Regions from separate parts of the Aliivibrio kagoshimensis genome, predicted to be linked through region 2. Evidence: riboswitches for the same ligand, from Rfam matches in the RefSeq annotation. Region 2 holds a riboswitch; the other holds the start of a gene.
The links. Region 2 has a riboswitch for lysine ahead of L4C32_RS06060 (Na+/H+ antiporter NhaC family protein). Riboswitches for the same ligand answer to the same signal wherever they lie in the genome.
Positions count from the first base shown of each region.

Region 1: another riboswitch for lysine. It lies ahead of lysC (lysine-sensitive aspartokinase 3); the one in region 2 lies ahead of L4C32_RS06060 (Na+/H+ antiporter NhaC family protein).

Region 1 covers NZ_JAKJSQ010000067.1:2,750-18,568, forward strand. The annotation lists gene L4C32_RS17060 (O-antigen ligase family protein) at 1-1,275, shown strand, start outside; gene uvrA (excinuclease ABC subunit UvrA) at 1,375-4,203, shown strand; gene L4C32_RS17070 (PglL family O-oligosaccharyltransferase) at 4,309-6,096, shown strand; gene L4C32_RS17075 (pyridoxal-phosphate-dependent aminotransferase family protein) at 6,157-7,275, opposite strand; lysine riboswitch at 7,439-7,620, shown strand; gene lysC (lysine-sensitive aspartokinase 3) at 7,766-9,058, shown strand; gene metH (methionine synthase) at 9,119-12,793, opposite strand; gene L4C32_RS17090 (cation:proton antiporter) at 12,997-14,274, shown strand; gene metA (homoserine O-succinyltransferase MetA) at 14,351-15,301, opposite strand; gene L4C32_RS17100 (hypothetical protein) at 15,453-15,728, opposite strand.
Region 2 covers NZ_JAKJSQ010000011.1:74,539-77,448, forward strand. The annotation lists His leader region at 1-78, opposite strand, end outside; gene L4C32_RS06060 (Na+/H+ antiporter NhaC family protein) at 293-1,876, opposite strand; lysine riboswitch at 1,967-2,148, opposite strand; gene L4C32_RS06065 (H-NS family histone-like protein) at 2,452-2,853, shown strand.

The DNA of each region.
Region 1 (15,819 bases), on a different contig from region 2:
CTTATTGAAGTTATCGTTTCGCTACAAACGCTGCTTATTATCATTGCTTACAAGGGAACCCTCCCTTGGCACAAACTAAAGCCTGTTAAGTGGCTATTGATACCCTTCACTCTTTTTCAAGTTTGGACTCTATTTCAAATTTTCCCCTTACCCAACCTTGTCGTTGAGTGGCTATCCCCACACGCAGCCGCTATCTACCACAACATTAATGCCCCCACTTTTTATCTCTCTTTAGATCGTGAGCAAAGCTTAATTTCTCTATTAAAAGGGCTAACGTATACCTTAGTCATTGTTAATGCCGGCCTGCTTATCACTTCAGCGGAGCGAATAAAAACAGTCATTCTGATTCTAATAGTCAGCGCGACATTTCAAGCCTTTTATGGCTCATTAATGGTACTGCTTAAAGTCAATGTTAGTCCCATTTTCTCCTTACCCGAGGTGAATATATCAACGGGTTCATTTGTATATAAAAATCACCTTGCTAACTACTTGATGTTAGTACTTACTATGGGGATTGGACTGATAATAACAGAGCTACACTCAACGGCATCTAAGACTTGGTCTGTCAGACTTAAGCGCTGGATTACCGCCATTCTTAGTGCCAAGATGATGATTAGATTAAGCCTCATTATTATGGTGATTGCCTTGGTGATGACGCGTTCTCGAATGGGCAACACTGCTTTTTTTGCAGCAACAGTTGTCGGTGGTATTATTGCTTTAGCTATGTATAAAAATCGCCCTCGAGCACTTACCGGATTGATCATTAGCATTTTATTGATTGATACTTTAATTGTGGGCAGTCTGTTTGGGCTAGAAAAGGTCAAACAACGGTTAATTGAAACCTCAGCACAAACAGAATCTCGGGACCAAGTGGTGATATGGGGGCTTGATATCATCAAAGACTACCCGCTTACAGGCACTGGTGCAGGAAGCTTCTACTCAATTTTCCCCTCATACACACAATATGATGTTGGTGCATACGATCACGCTCATAATGAATACCTACAGTTTGCAATTGAGTCAGGTATTCCTGCAACCTTACTCCTTGCCGCTGCGATTATTTACTGTTTGTATCAATCTCTCTCTACCATTCGATATCGTCACAGCAACTTTATGAAAGGCATCGCGTTAGGTTGCTTCATGGCAATCATTGGTATGTTAATTCATATTTCTGTCGACTTTAATCTTCAGCCTCCCGCAAACACCGTCACCTTTATCGTCATTCTTGTCATTGCCTGTCTCGTTAGGGTCATGCCAAGAGTCACTGCAAAATAAAACCCTTTCATACTGTTAATTTATCCAGTGGTTTTGCTTTTCACTGCTCAAGCTATGTGTAATACTGAGTACCATTTTCAGTAATCACAAGAATTGAGCATGGATAAGATTGAAGTCAGAGGGGCTCGTACCCACAACCTAAAAAATATCAATTTAACGATCCCCCGCGATCAACTGACCGTTATTACAGGCTTATCTGGTTCAGGAAAGTCGTCACTTGCTTTTGATACTCTTTATGCCGAGGGGCAACGACGCTACGTTGAGTCTCTCTCTGCCTATGCGCGTCAATTTCTATCATTGATGGAAAAGCCCGATGTCGATCATATTGAAGGTTTGTCTCCAGCCATCTCCATTGAGCAAAAATCAACGTCTCATAACCCACGCTCAACCGTCGGAACGATTACTGAAATCTATGATTATCTAAGACTGCTGTACGCTCGAGTTGGGGAACCTCGTTGCCCAGAGCATAAAGTTGAATTGAAGGCACAAACCATCAGCCAGATGGTTGATAGAGTCCTTGAAATTGAAGAGGGGTCTAAACTCCTACTGCTTGCACCTATCATAAAAGAGCGAAAAGGAGAGCACGTTAAAACTCTCGAAAACTTAGCTTCTCAGGGTTTTATTCGAGCTAGAATTGATGGTGATGTCTGCGATCTCTCTGATCCGCCTACCCTTGAGTTACATAAAAAGCACACCATAGAAGTAGTGGTTGATCGCTTTAAAGTACGAGACGATCTTCAACAGCGCTTGGCTGAATCGTTCGAAACCACTCTCGAACTGTCCGGTGGTATTGCTGTTATCGACTGGATGGATGACGCGAGTAAGGAACCACTGCTATTTTCGGCTAACTTTGCTTGCCCACATTGCGGTTATAGCATGCAAGAGCTAGAGCCTCGCCTCTTTTCATTCAATAATCCAGCTGGCGCTTGTGGCACTTGTGATGGCCTTGGTATCCAGCAATATTTTGATCCTAAGCGGCTCATCTCTGACGATAGCCTGAGCTTAGCAGAAGGCGTAATTCGTGGTTGGGATCAAAAAAACTACTACTATTTTCAAATGCTCACCTCTTTATCCGAACATTACGGCTTTGATTTAAATAAACCGTTTAAAGCTCTACCTAAAAAGTTTCAGGATATTATTCTAACCGGCTCAGGAAACACTGAGATTGAGTTTAAATACATCAATGACCGTGGTGACATCCGAGTAAAAAGGAACGTCTTCGAAGGAATATTAAATACGCTAGAGCGCCGCTACCGAGACACCGACTCTAACTCAGTACGTGAAGACCTCTCCAAGTACATCTCTAACAAAACATGCAGCAGCTGTGATGGGGCTCGCTTACGCCTTGAAGCGCGAAATGTGTTTATCGCAGACACGCCACTGCATGTCATTTGTGAGCAGAGCATCAGCGAGGCAATGACCTTTTTCCAAAATCTCGCACTCACCGGTCAACGCGCCCAAATTGCTGAAAAAGTGATGAAAGAGATCAATGAACGTCTGCAGTTTTTGATAAACGTTGGCCTGAACTACCTCAATCTATCACGCAGTGCTGATACTCTATCTGGAGGAGAAGCTCAGCGTATCCGTCTGGCCAGCCAAATAGGCGCGGGGTTAGTTGGTGTTATGTATGTTCTGGATGAGCCCTCTATTGGTCTTCATCAACGAGATAATGAACGCTTACTCAAGACTCTGAATCACCTAAGAGATCTCGGTAATACCGTGATTGTGGTGGAACATGACGAAGATGCGATTCGCGCAGCCGATCACATCATCGATATTGGCCCCGGAGCTGGTGTCCACGGCGGGCACATTATTGCTGAAGGAAAATATGAAGATATCATCAATACTCCTGAGTCACTAACAGGCCAATACCTCAGTGGCGCCAAAAGAATTGAAGTCCCGACCAATAGAATAAAACGGGATCCTAAAAAGATCATGAGTTTAGTTGGCGCAAGTGGTAATAACCTGAAGGACGTCACCTTCAATCTTCCGGTTGGTCTATTTACCTGTATTACAGGCGTATCAGGTTCAGGAAAGTCGACCCTAATCAATGATACTTTTTATAAAATAGCTCAAACTCAGCTTAATGGTGCCACAACAGCAGAGCCTGCCCCCTATAAAAAAGTCAAAGGCATTGAGCACTTTGATAAGGTGATCGATATTGATCAAAGTCCAATTGGTCGAACACCAAGATCAAACCCAGCGACTTACACAGGGATCTTTACCCCGATTAGAGAGTTATTTGCAGGAACACAGGAGTCACGTTCAAGAGGGTATAAACCGGGTCGCTTCAGCTTTAATGTACGTGGCGGACGTTGCGAAGCTTGCCAAGGGGATGGCGTGATAAAGGTTGAGATGCACTTCTTGCCAGATGTTTACGTACCTTGTGATACTTGCAACGGAAAACGCTATAACCGTGAAACCTTGGATGTAAAATACAAAGGTAAGTCCATTGATGAAGTGCTGCAAATGACCGTAGAAGATGCACACACCTTCTTCCAACCGGTTCCAGTTATCGCTCGAAAACTGCAGACCTTAATGGATGTTGGCCTCTCTTATATCCGTTTAGGGCAGGCAGCAACAACTCTATCAGGTGGCGAGGCACAACGAGTGAAGTTATCTCGCGAGCTGTCAAAAAGGGACACTGGGAAAACCCTTTATATCCTTGATGAACCCACAACAGGTCTCCATTTTCAAGACATTCAGCTGCTGCTCACTGTGTTGCATCGTCTGCGTGATAATGGCAATACCATTGTTGTCATTGAGCATAACCTAGATGTGGTTAAAACTGCAGACTGGGTGGTTGATCTAGGCCCTGAAGGAGGACAAGGAGGCGGTGAAATTGTTGCTGAAGGAACGCCTGAGAGTGTGGCAAAAGTCAAAGGGTCACACACTGCAAGGTTCTTAAAACCCATGCTAAACACCTAACAGCATGAGATAGTTAGGCACAAATCCAAATATTCAAAAGAGCTGTGATAGAATATCAGCTCTTTTGATTTTTGCATTAACGAGCATAAGGTACTTTTCGTTATTATGTCATTACTGCTAACCAAGGGGACTCAACTAGAGCCCGAATACATTAATGCTCCGCTCAATAAACCTTTTTTTGTCGCTATCTCCTTTCTATTTTTAATTACGATGCACCTTTTCCAGCCTAACCCTGGTGGTTCTGGTCTCAATTTAACCTTCAATAGTGCAAGCTGGATTCCACTTAGCATAGCCATTGCAATCGGCCTCTACCATACCGCTAAACAGAAGCTCTTACGTTATAGTAAATTTACTGTCGGTCTATTTGCTGTCTGTCTCATGCTCACTCTGCCACTGATGTTTAGTGATGCTATCCTTTCCATTGCCACGCCACGCTTAATTGCACTGTGGGCGGGGTTTTTCTTTTTTGTCACTTTACAACAATTCACATTTTCTAACCGCCAAAAACAGCAACTGTTATGGTTAGTCGTACTGGCTGTTTGCATCGAATCGCTATTAGGCTATGTTCAGTTTTTACTGCTAAAACCTAGTAACTTCTTAGGCTATAACACCATCATTAATCGACCATATGGTATTTTTCAACAACCGAATGTTATGGCGAGTTTTCTAGCGACGGGGTTAGCGATAGCATCTTATCTGTTGGCTAGACAGCCGATAAAATATGACCGTCACCCTTTCTCTTTGTTGATGCTGCTACTCACGATTATTTCCACAATCCCTCTAATTGTGGTGTTGGCATCTCGAACAGGGTGGCTATCGAGCATTCTTGTTTTGCTCATGATCACCCCTTACATGTGGCGATTTACCAATAAAAGACGATTCTGTTTATGGGTTTCAGCCTTGTTAATTGGTCTCTGCTCAAGCATCGCCTTAGTACAATATTCTCAACTCAATATTGAGGCTAAAGGGGATGGATTCACAGAGCAGACGCTACTGCATAAATCCAATCTCCAAAGCTCAAGATCGTATATCTACCCTCAAGCGCTGGATATGATTCTTGAAAAGCCGCTAACTGGGTATGGCTATGGACGGTTTGAATCAGAATATACCCTCTATACCGCCAAACAACATAATTTGAATACTAACTACCACCCGGGTCTACCCGCTTTAGACCATCCGCATAATGAACTGCTATTTTGGGCTGTCGAGGGGGGAGTGGTTCCTATTCTTGGCCTATTACTTGCGTTTGGTCTAATTGTAAATCGTATTATGAAAACCCAGCGTTATACTCGGTTGGCCATCTTAGCGTTGTTTATTCCCATCGCTATTCACACTCAACTTGAGTACCCTTTTTATCACTCAGTACCACACTGGGTAACCTTTATTCTATTACTGTTTTGGCTAGACCAACTTAGCTGTAAACGTAGAAAAATATCCATAACACCTCCAACAATGGTGAGCTTACGTCTACTCTCATTGATAATACCAATCTCTGTCAGCTACTACATGTTTAGTGTGATACATACCAATGAGGTGCTCACTCGCTTTGAAACAACGAAACCCGTACAGCCTGATATTCTCTTTGAAGTAACCAACTCCAATTTCTGGCAAGATCGCTTTAACTGGAATATCTATTCAACACAATTAAAAATTGGTATTCAGCAGAATAAACCTGAATTAATTCAACCTTACATTGATTGGTCAGAGGCGTTGATCAAGAGTAAACCTCGACCCGCATTTTATAAGAATTTGATCATAGCTTATGAAGGCTTAGGGAAGGTATCTCAGGCTGAAGATATTCGTGCCGAAGCCAGTTACTTATTTCCACTCGATGATTTTTCAGAGGTACACCTTAAAAAAACAGCGTCCTCGTCTGCGGTAAATACCAAGTAATCACGGCTCGAGATGCTTCAATCTCGAGCCGACTTCATTGTTATCAACGTAGCTCTGTTATCAAAGTAGCTCTGAGCTTAGTGCTTTCAGACATAAGGCAACATTTTCAGCACGAGCTGCATACCCCATAAGGCCAATTCGCCACGCCTTCCCAGCCAATGCACCAAGGCCAGCGCCTATCTCTAAATTATACGTCTCTAGTAAATTTTGGCGCAGCTGTGCTTCATCGATACCATCAGGAATATAAATCGTATTAAGTTGCGGTAAGCGATACGCTTCTTCCACTACAAACTTTATCCCCAACGATTCCAAGCCTTGCTTCAATTGTTGATGCATCTTGGCGTGCCTTGCCCACACATTTTCTAGCCCTTCATTTTTGAGTAACAGCAGTGCTTCATGCAGAGCATAGAGACTGTTTACAGGGGCAGTATGGTGGTAACTTCGCTTGCCTTCACCACTCCAATATCCCAAGACTAGTGACTGATCCAAGAACCAACTCTGTACCGCCGTTTCTCTCGACTGAATTTTATCGATCGCTTTTTGTGAAAAGGTCAACGGAGACAAACCAGGCACGCAAGACAAACACTTCTGACTACCAGAATAGACCGCATCCAGTTGCCACTCATCCACCAGCAAAGGAACACCACCTAATGACGTTACAGCATCCACAATGGTCAGGCAGTTATTCGCTCTCGCAAGCTTAGCGATCCCTTCAGCATCACTCAATGCGCCAGTAGAGGTCTCAGCATGAACAAACGCCACTGCTTTGCAATCAGGATGGGCATCCAAAGCAGAAGCCACTTTCCTTAAATCAACAGGCGCTCCCCACTCGTCATCAACCACAACAGCGACACCGCCACAGCGCTCTACATTTTGACGCATCCTTTCGCCAAACACCCCATTTCGACATACCACAACCTTGTCACCCGGCTCAATCAAGTTAACAAAGCACGCTTCCATTCCGGCACTACCGGGAGCCGACACCGCAATTGTGAAGCTATTTTTGGTTTGAAAAGCATACTGTAACAATGATTTAAGTTCGTCCATCATTCCAATAAACAGAGGGTCTAAATGACCAATTGTAGGACGGCTTAATGCTTGTAATACTTGAGGGTAAACATCTGATGGACCCGGTCCCATTAATGTTCGTTGTGGAGGATAGAAGCTTTGAATTGTCATTATTATTATCTCCAGACAGAAAAGGCACAGCAAAATAGTGCTAATAAATCTTTATATATCTATACATTCCTCAATAAATAATGCAATTTTTTTTATAAAAATGATGCTATTGATTGACAATAAAGCAACAAAAAAGTATCAATATAGAGTGGATGTAAATAATCCGCAAAGAAGAGGAGCATTGCCTAGGCAGCTTATCCGCAGAGCCCAACTCTAATGCCGATAAGTCAGGGAGAGCAGTGCCGAGATGGGTTCGAATGGGAACGTACCTGTCGGTCGTATGGCTGAATCCTTACGATTGTCATCCGTTAGCGGATTGTTAATGGGTGGGGAGCTTCTAGTGTTCAATACCCTATCAGTATGTCGCTAACTCCCTCCAATCATTGCCAGTTGTGCATATTATTTATTTAGAAATTTATTGGGAGACAGGGAAGTGAACCCTTTTACAGTCGCTAAGTTTGGCGGTACCAGTGTGGCAAATTATGAAGCCATGAACCGTTGTGCCGATATTATTGAAAAAAATAGCAATACCCGCTTAATTATTATTAGTGCCTGTTCTGGCGTGACCAACTTATTAGTACAACTGGCGAACGGTATTGCTAGTAGTGGCGAACGCGCGAATTTAGTTAGCCAATTACTTGCGATTCACCAAAAGGTTCTCAAACAGCTTAATCAACCAGAGGCTATTGAGTCCGAGATTCAAAAGCTTATTGAACAAGTCGCTATTATTTCCGAACAAACAGCGACAGCGCCATCAAATAAACTGACTGATCAGTTAGTCTCATGCGGTGAACTGCTCTCAACACACCTACTCACGCAGATTTTAATTGAACGCGGTAACAGTGCCGTTCGTTTTGATATCCGTAAGGTATTACGCACGGATAATGAGTTCGGTAACGCTTCCCCGCAGTTAGAAGAAATATCATCATTGGCGCAACAGCAACTGCTGCCGTTGTTTGATAAGCATGTTGTTATTAGTCAGGGATTTATTGGCGCCGATAGCGCAGGTAATACCACAACGTTAGGTCGAGGTGGCAGTGACTACAGTGCTGCGTTGATTGCCGAAGCACTCAATGCAAAAAGTCTTGAGATATGGACGGATGTTCCTGGGATCTATACGACGGATCCTCGTATTGCTCCTAAAGCCTCTCCCATCTCAGAGATCAGTTTTATTGAAGCGTCTGAAATGGCCAATTTTGGTGCTAAAATCTTACACCCTTTCACATTGGTTCCAGCGATGCGTAAACAAATACCTGTGTTTGTCGGATCGTCGAAAGCACCTGAGTTAGGGGGAACTTGGGTTCGAGAGTCCGTGGATAGCGCCCCTCTGTTCAGAGCACTTGCCCTTCGTAAGAATCAAACCATGATTACGCTACACAGCCTCAATATGTTTCATGCTTACGGCTTTCTCGCTGAAGTGTTTAAAATCTTAGCGAAACACCAGATCTCGGTTGATCTGATTACCACCTCTGAGGTTAATGTCTCGCTGACCCTCGATCAAACCAACACCTCGGGAGGCGCTCCACAGTTACCTAAAGAGGCTCACCAGGAGCTCGAACAGCTATGCCGAGTTAAAGTCGAACAAGGACTTAGTCTTGTCGCTCTAGTTGGTAATAAAATGGGGGATAACAAAGGTTCAGCAAAAGAGGTATTTACGGCGTTAGAAGACGTAAATATTCGAATGATTTGCTATGGTGCTAGCCCCCATAACCTCTGCTTCTTAGTCGATGAAGAAGACTCTAATGACACAGTGAAAAAGCTGCATCACGTACTCTTTGAGTAACTTTTAATAAAAGAGAACATAAAAAATGGCATCACTTTGATGCCATTTTTTTATCTATCATTAATCAATATTTGGCCCTAACCACTTATCAATCTCGGTACGGTCCCAGCCTTTCCTTGCCACATAACTGTCCACTTGATCTTGTTGGATCTTAGCGACTGCAAAGTAACGAGATTCTGGGTGTGAGAAATACCAACCTGATACGGATGCCCCGGGATACATGGCGTAACTGCTGGTTAACTGCATACCGATCTGACTCTCTACATCCATTAGATCCCATAGTGATCCCTTTTCAGTATGTTCAGGACAAGCAGCATAACCAGGAGCTGGACGAATACCTTGATATTTTTCCCGAATCAGATCCGCATTGCTCAGGTTTTCGTCACTTGCATAACCCCAAATCTCTTTACGCACTTTTTCATGCAGGCACTCAGCAAACGCTTCAGCTAATCGATCAGCAACGGCCTGAATCATGATGGCATTGTAGTCATCACCTTTAGCTTTATATTGATCGGCTAACTCTCGCTCTCCAATGCCGCCCGTTACGGCAAATGCACCAATCCAATCGGCTTTACCACTCTCTTTAGGGGCAATAAAGTCAGACAGGCAGTAATTGGCTCCTTTAGGCTTTTTAGTCTGTTGACGCAAGTTATGCAGAACCTTAATGACTTCAGTGCGACTCTCGTCTTTATACACCTCAATATCATCTCCAATGCTGTTCGCGGGGAAGAGTTGGCACATCCCTCTGACTGTCATCATTGACTCTTTTTCCACTTTATCCAGCAGATCATTAGCATCTTTATAGAGTTTTTTCGCTTCTTCACCAACCAGTTCATGTTCAAAAATAGCGGGATATTTACCACTTAATGACCATGTCATGAAGAAGGGAGTCCAATCAATATAATCTTTTAATGTGCTAATCGAAAACTCATCAAAGACTTGTGCCGATAGTTGATTCGGCTGAGGCGGCGTGTAGCTATCCCAATCAAGTTTAGCTCTGTTATTCCGAGCCTCTTCCAGAGTTACTGGCTTGGTTCTTGGTGTCTTGCGACTGTGCTGATCCCGTACACGATCATAATCCAATGCAAGTCGCTCAACGAAGTCAGGCAATAATGTCTCAGAAAGCAGAGAAGTACAAACACCGACAGCTCGAGAGGCGTTACTCACATAAACAACAGGTTCACTGTAATTTTGTTCTATTTTCACAGCGGTATGTGCTTTAGAGGTCGTCGCTCCACCGATAAGCAGTGGGATATCAAAACCTTGTCGCTCCATCTCTTTCGCAACATGAACCATCTCATCCAATGAAGGAGTAATAAGACCAGATAAGCCGATAATATCGACCTTCTCTTCTTTGGCTACCTTGAGAATGTGCTCGCACGACACCATGACTCCGAGGTCAATGATCTCATAGTTGTTACATTGCAATACTACACCAACAATATTCTTACCGATATCATGTACATCCCCTTTCACCGTGGCGAGTAATACCTTTCCGTTGGTGCTGCTTCCATCTTTCTCTGCATTGATATAAGGCTCTAAATGAGCAACTGCTTGTTTCATTACACGTGCAGATTTAACAACTTGCGGAAGGAACATTTTCCCTTCACCAAACAGATCCCCGACAACATTCATGCCTGACATCAAAGCGCCTTCAATCACTTCGATTGGTTTCGAAGCCAGTAATCTCGCCTCTTCAGTATCTTCAATAATAAACTCAGTAATGCCTTTTACTAATGAGTGCTCCAACCGCTTTTCGTTACTCCACGTTCGCCACTCTTGAGCTGAGGTATCCACTTCTTTAGTACCACTGGCTCGGTAACCTTCAGCGATTTCAAGTAAGTTTTCGGTTGCGTCATTGTGACGGTTAAGCACAACGTCTTCGACAGCATCACGCAGTTTATGTGGAATATCATCGTAAATTTCAAGTTGCCCTGCGTTTACGATCCCCATGTCCATTCCACGCTTAAAACAGTGGTATAAGAACACGGCATGAATCGCTTCGCGTACGTAGTTATTACCTCTAAATGAAAAGGAGACGTTAGATACACCACCTGAGATCATTGCATGTGGTAGCGACTTTTTTATATCACCGACGGCATCGATAAAATCGACCGCATAATTATTATGCTCATCTATGCCCGTTGCGACAGCAAAGATATTAGGGTCAAAAATAATGTCTTCAGGTGGAAAACCAACTTCATCGACTAATACGCGATAAGCATTGGTACAGATCTCAATTTTCCGCTCTCTGGTATCTGCTTGACCCTCTTCATCAAAAGCCATCACTATGACTGCGGCGCCATAACGTCGTACTAACTTGGCTTGAGCGATAAATTTCTCTTTTCCCTCTTTCAAGGAGATCGAATTAACGATTCCTTTACCTTGAATGCACTTCAAACCCGCTTCGATCACTTCCCATTTAGAGGAGTCGACCATAATGGGTACTTTACATATCTCTGGTTCCGAGGCACATAAATTGAGGAACTTAACCATACACGCTTCCGCGTCGAGCATCCCTTCATCCATATTGATATCGATGATTTGAGCCCCGTTTTCAACCTGCTGCCTGGCAACCTCTAACGCCTCTTCGTACAACTCCTCTTTAATGAGTCGTTTGAAGCGAGCAGACCCCGTTACGTTCGTTCTTTCGCCCACGTTAATAAAGAGAGAGTCTTTATTAATCGTTAAAGGCTCAAGACCTGACAAACGACACTCTATAGCAATTTCAGGCAGCGCACGAGGAGTGACATTTTCAACGGCTTTGGCCATCAGTCTTATATGTTCAGGCGTAGTACCACAACACCCTCCCACTAGATTTAAGAATCCACTTTGCGCCCACTCACTAATATGTTCAGCCATATCTTCAGGTGAAAGATCATACTCACCAAACGCATTCGGAAGTCCTGCATTGGGGTGTGCCGACACACTACACTCAGAGATCTTTGCTAAGTCACCAACATATTGGCGTAGCTCATCTGGCCCTAAAGCACAGTTCAAACCGAATGAGATCGGTTCAACATGCCGCATTGCATTGTAAAAAGCTTCTGTAGTTTGACCCGATAGAGTACGTCCAGAAGCGTCCGTAATGGTACCTGAGATCATTATTGGTAATTGGATACCAAGCTCTTCAAATACTGATTCAACGGCAAAAGAACACGCTTTGGCATTCAGAGTATCAAAAATGGTTTCGATTAGGATGAGATCCGAACCGCCTTTGATTAACGCACGGGTAGATTCAGAGTAAGCAATCACTAACTCATCAAATGATACATTACGAAATGAGGGATCATTCACATCTGGAGAGAGGGAGCACGTGCGGTTAGTCGGACCTAATACACCGGCAACAAATCGAGGTTTATCTGGAGTTTTAGCACTCCACTCATCAGCGACCTCTCTGGCTATACGTGCAGCTTCGTAGTTGATCTCTGCACTTAGGTTCTCCATCTCATAATCCGCCATTGCGATGGTGGTTGAGTTAAAGGTGTTGGTCTCTAAAATATCAGCGCCAGCTTCTAAGTATTTCGCATGGATCTCTTTGATAAGCTTAGGCTGAGTAAGAACAAGTAGATCATTATTTCCCTTTAGATCACACGTCCATGCAGCAAATCGGTCACCACGAAAATCACTCTCTTCTAATTGATGTCCCTGAATCATAGTGCCCATGCCACCATCAATCAGTAATATTCGTTGCTTTAATAGCGCTTCTATTTTCTGCTTTATCCCGATTTCCATCTTACTACACCTTCTATTCCATCACTCTTTACTACTTTTCATCCTACACACAGAACGTATGGAAATCTAGACGTCTAAACAAGTTTATTCATAATCGATGAAAATAAATTTGTAATCTCAGTAAATGCGCAGGAGAATAGCGCGAAGTCACACTCTGTAACAATTAAAAATCACTACTCGTATTCATTCAAAAAGGCGTTGAGATGTCGGTTTACAATACCCTCTGCTTTCTTGCTGCAGCAGCTATGTTTATTGCTTTTTTTAATAGCAAAATCGGAAAAATGCAGACTACAATCGCCATCACGGCAGGCGCAATGATACTGTCGTTAGGCATTATCATTGCAGGTCAAAATGGTTGGTTTAATTTAACCGAAGTTGCCTCTGAGACTCTAAACACCATTAACTTCGAAGACTTTTTGCTAAAAGGGATCTTAGGCTTCTTACTGTTTGCCGGAGGGTTAGGCATTAAGCTTCCTCATCTAAAAGATCAAAAGTGGGAAATCACTTCTCTTGCATTGGGTGCAACTCTTTTTTCCACCTTCTTTATCGGTTTTGCTCTGTGGTTTATCTGCCAGCTTATTGGGGTGCAATTTGACCTTATTTACTGCTTACTATTTGGTTCACTCATTTCGCCAACCGATCCCATCGCAGTGCTGGCCATTGTTAAAAAACTTGATGCGCCCAAACGAATATCAACACAGATTGAGGGTGAATCATTATTCAACGACGGCTTTGGTTTGGTGATCTTTGTCACTCTGTTTACCATCGCCTTTGGAAGTGAAACACCAACAGTATTCGGTGTCGTACAGCTGTTTGCACAAGAGGCAATTGGGGGCATTGTTTATGGTTTCATCCTAGGACTCACCTTCCACTACTTCATCAGTGCAACCAATGATCACTCTATGGAGTTACTCCTTACTATCTGCATTCCAACAGCAGGTTATGCATTAGCAGAAGTGCTGCATGTGTCAGGGCCTCTAGCTATGGTTGTTTCTGGAATTATGATTGGTAACTGGACCCGATACATAGGCTTTTCTAAAGAGAGTGAAGAGCATTTGGATCACTTCTGGGAACTGGTAGATGAATTTCTCAATGGTATCTTATTTCTTCTGATTGGCCTCTCTATGTTGCTGTTTAAACTTCACCAAGAGGATTGGATCTTGATGGTTATCGCCATTCCACTGGTATTAGTAAGCCGCTACTTAAGTGTTTATCTCTCTTACATAGGCTTTAAACGCTATCGCAGTTATAACTCATGGTCGGTTAAAATTCTTACTTGGGGTGGACTACGAGGCGGGTTAGCATTAGCGATGGCGATGGCAATTCCGGCAGGTATCATCGTGGTACCAGAAAAAAACATTGATGTCAGGGAGATCATTCTGGTTATGACCTATTCGGTGGTGGTCTTCTCTATCCTTATTCAAGGCTCAACCATTACTAGCTTAATTGAGAAAGCCAAACAAGAAGAACGTGAGCTTTAAACCTTAATCAGTACAATTAAAAAGTTAACCGCAAAAAAACCAGCGCACTCGCTGGTTTTTTAATGCACCTATTTTGCTATTTCACATCATAATGATTGGTGAATGTTGCATTTTCAAAATCATCGAGGTTATAAGGGGTTTGCTGGTAAACGCAGTAATTCAACCAGTTTGAGAACAGCAGGTGCCCATGGCTACGCCAGGTGGCAATTGGAGAATTACTTGGATCATTATCGGGGTAATAGTTTAAAGGGACATCTGGCTCCATCCCCTCACTGCTGTCTCTTTTAAACTCAATATCCAAAGTATTAGCATCATACTCTGGATGACCCGTCACAAAGACATTTCTCATATCCTTAGTAGATGCTAAATACACACCCGCTTCATTAGAGTGTGCGAGAATGTCTAAGTCAGTATGCTCTTGCAAGTAGTCCAATGAAAAATCCGCATAACGCGAATGCGGAGCGAGAAAGGTATCATCGAACCCTCTCAGTACAGGGTGAGCAAGGCTTAATGCCTGATGATTATAAACTCCAGAGAGCTTCGTTTTTCGCGTTCTTTTGGGTAGGTCATAGAGTAATTTAAGTCCCGCTTGAGCAGCCCAACAGACATATAGGGTCGAAGTGACATGATCGTTAGCCCAGTCCATGATAGTTCGTAGATGATCCCAATAGATCACATCTTCAAACTGTACCAAACCTAACGGTGCGCCAGTAATAATTAAACCATCAAAGTTACGGTTTTTTACCATTTCGAACTGGCGATAAAAGGTATTTAAATGCTCTGTCGGGGTATTTTTACTTGGTCTGTCATCAATGCGTAGCAGTTCAACATCAACCTGCAGCGGGCTGTTTGATAGTAACCGCATAAACTGAGTTTCTGTCTCTATCTTTTTCGGCATTAAGTTGAGAATTAGAACTTTAAGGGGGCGTATCTCTTGCTTGGTTGCTCTGGAGTTCGCCATGACAAATATATTCTCTTTGCGTAATATATTTGAGGCTGGTAGTGAATCTGGAATCCTAATTGGCATAAAGCTTTCCCTTAAACATTTGGACGTCTATACTTCCAAATATAATAAGCTTTACCGCCAATGTCGAGATAAAAATAGTTCGTTAAAAAAAAACCGCTATCCGTTGGGCTTCCCAAAACGAAAAAAGTCAGCATAGCAGCTGACTTTTTTACTAGAGGCAATAATCAATTGGAATCATTTCAACTTCATCGGATACTTCAATTTGAAAAGTGTAGTTATTACTGTGCTTTTCACACAGTGGAATAACAAAGGTATCAGATCGGAAATGGTTCTCTTTTTTGACAATCGCGCCATGCGAATTTGAATTGCAGCAATTGATCTCTGAACAATAAGATTTTGGTGCATCGGAAAAATGTGCCCAATAATCAAACCAGTTTCTTTTTGCTTCTTCAGTTTTCAATTCGTTAGATATATTAGTTAAAATCATAAAGACCTCTTACATAAATAATAATCGGTACATTAAGTTAGGTTCACTATTCGTTAACTCAATTAACCAACTAGCCTTCTACAGTACTAAG
Region 2 (2,910 bases):
ATCCGGAAGAGTTAATCAATTTAGCCTCCGGATAAGCGTATCCTCCCGAAAGACTAGTCAGGATGATGATGATGGTGAGATAGAATAATTTGGATACGCATAATGCTCTCAATAATTTGGTATTAAATAATAAAGCTAGGCGTTTAATTTTGCCGCTTTGTTGTCTTAACTACACAGTAACTAAGCTTGAATTATTAATCAACAGTTAATTTTCAGTTATTGAAAATATTCATTTTGAACATAAAAAAAGCCAGTGAATTAATGCACTGGCCTCCGATATTTCGACTCAACTCTACGCGGACACAGGTCTACGAGATAGGTAAGCCATTACGCTACAGACAAGGATAAACGCAACCGTTGAAGCAAGAAGAGCGACGATCACTGAATCTGCAAAACCTAAGGCGATAAAACCCACAATAGAGACCAATGCGACCGCTAATGCATATGGTAGCTGAGTCGCCACATGATCAATATGTGAACATCGAGCACCCGTTGATGACAAAATCGTGGTATCTGAAATCGGCGAGCAGTGATCTCCAAATACTGAACCTGCTAATACCGCACTTAGCATAGGAAGGATCATAACAATATCTGTTGCTGCAGCCATGTCACCGGCAATAGGTAGCATGATGCCAAACGTTCCCCATGACGTACCGGTTGAAAATGCCATTAACCCTGATAATAAAAAGAGAATCACAGGCAACCAATGTAAGCCGATATTGCCTTGTACTAACGTAGACAAAAATGCACCCGTTTTCATATCACCAATCACAGTACCAATCGTCCACGCAAAAAATAGGATCAAAATAGCACCAAACATTGATTTACAGCCGATCCACATTGTTTTGCTAATATCAGCCACTGAGAGTTTCTGTCTGAATACGGTAAATAGCGCACTGATCAAACCAATCACACCACCGTAGCAGAGTGATAGTCCCACATCCGTATTTTCAAAAGCACCTAGTAGATTGAATTCAATACCGTCAGAGATTAATGCTTGATTTCCGGTATAAAGCATAAATGACACTGTCGCCACAATCAAAGTGACGATAGGGATAATCAAGTCTTTAACACGACCGTTGTCACTCTCTTCAATATCCAGTTCATCATTTAAATCGTGCGCAAGTGAATCATTATGCTCAGCATCAAATCCATTGCCTTTATTCGCCTCTAATTCATGCTTTCTCATCTGCCCAATATCAAGCTGGAACCAAGCAACGGCGAAAACCATGGCAATGGCAAAAATAGCGTAAAAATTCATCGGGATCAGTCTGACATAAGCGCCGAGTGCTGAATACTCTGTCACTCCATGACTTAATAAGATACCGCCAATAATCGTGATGATGTAAGCACCCCAGCTCGATGCTGGCATAATTACACACATTGGAGCTGCCGTAGAGTCTAAAATGTACGCCAATTTAGCGCGTGAAACTTGAAAGCGATCCGTGACAGGACGAGAAATTGAACCTACCGCCAAACTATTAAAATAGTCATCGACGAAGATGAAAACCCCTAAAGATGCGGCTAACAATTTAGCACCTCTTTTGGTTTTAATCCTTTTTTGAGCCCACTCAGCAAAAGCACGAGTGCCGCCTGAGAGTGTTAACAGCGCCGTCATCATGCCTAATAACAATAGAAAAGCAACGATGCTCATATTCCAGCTGTTAATCGCGCCATCATCAATAAAAACGCTTAGGACAGAGTCAGCAACATATTGGCCGCTGTTAAATAATGAAAAATCAGTTAGTAGCAGACCGCCTAAAACGATACCAACACCAAGCGATAGTAGAACTCGACGGGTAATGATCGCTAAAGTAAGTGCAATCAGAGGGGGTAATAGTGATAAATATGAGTTTGAAAAATCAATTAAATTCATGATATTCGATGACCAATCTTAGTGATTGGAGATCTACTGAAGACACGGAGTAACCCGATCTATAAAACGATAAGTGTTCATTGAACCTCACCCGACAGTAGCGCTCCATAGTTTAAAAAAAATATACTATGGCAGTGTTATACCTATTAAGTATAACCCCAGCTAACCACCTTGATAGGGAAAGTTAACTTCGGCACTGGCTCCTTTCATGTATTGTCAACGGAATCACCCTACAACACGTTACTAATAGGCAGTGCGCCTCTACCTTTAAAAGGTATTCACATTGTACGTAGCAGATAGCACGGTGACAAGTGCTTATTAGGGACTTTGTTGCAAGTTTTTCACACTTTGTTATTTATAAATTGAACTTGTATTATAAGTATCCCTCTAATATTCCTTTGGATAATAATAAACGATTTGTTACTACTATTTACAAATAGACTCTGTCAATTTCTTGCAAATTTTCATTTATATATTTCATTATTGTAGAGAACTGAATATAATCAATTCAGTTGTTAAAGAATATAATCCTGATAGTATGATGTCGATACTATAAATAATAAAAGGTTCTGAACATGTCAGACACAATTAAAACACTTTTAAACCTTCGCAGCTTACGTGCTCTTTCTCGTGAAATGACCATTGAGCAATTAGAAGAGAGTCTAGAAAAATTAACAGCAGTTGTTACTGAACGCCTTGATAGCGCCGCTGAAGAGCTTGCTAAAAACGCTGAGCGTGAAGAGAAGCTAGCAAAATATCGCGAAATGATGCTTGAAGACGGTATTGACCCTGAAGAGCTATTAGCTTCAGTTTCTGGTCAAGCCAAACCAAAAGCCAAAAGAGCACCTCGTCCTGCAAAATATAAATTCATTGACCAAAATGGCGATGAGAAGACGTGGACAGGTCAAGGTCGTACTCCTTCAGCATTACAAATGAAACTAGATGCTGGTGAAAGCTTAGACGCATTCTTGCTGTAAACCTCTTTACTACGAATTATAAAGCCTCGCTATTTAGTGGGGTTTTTTATTTTTAAT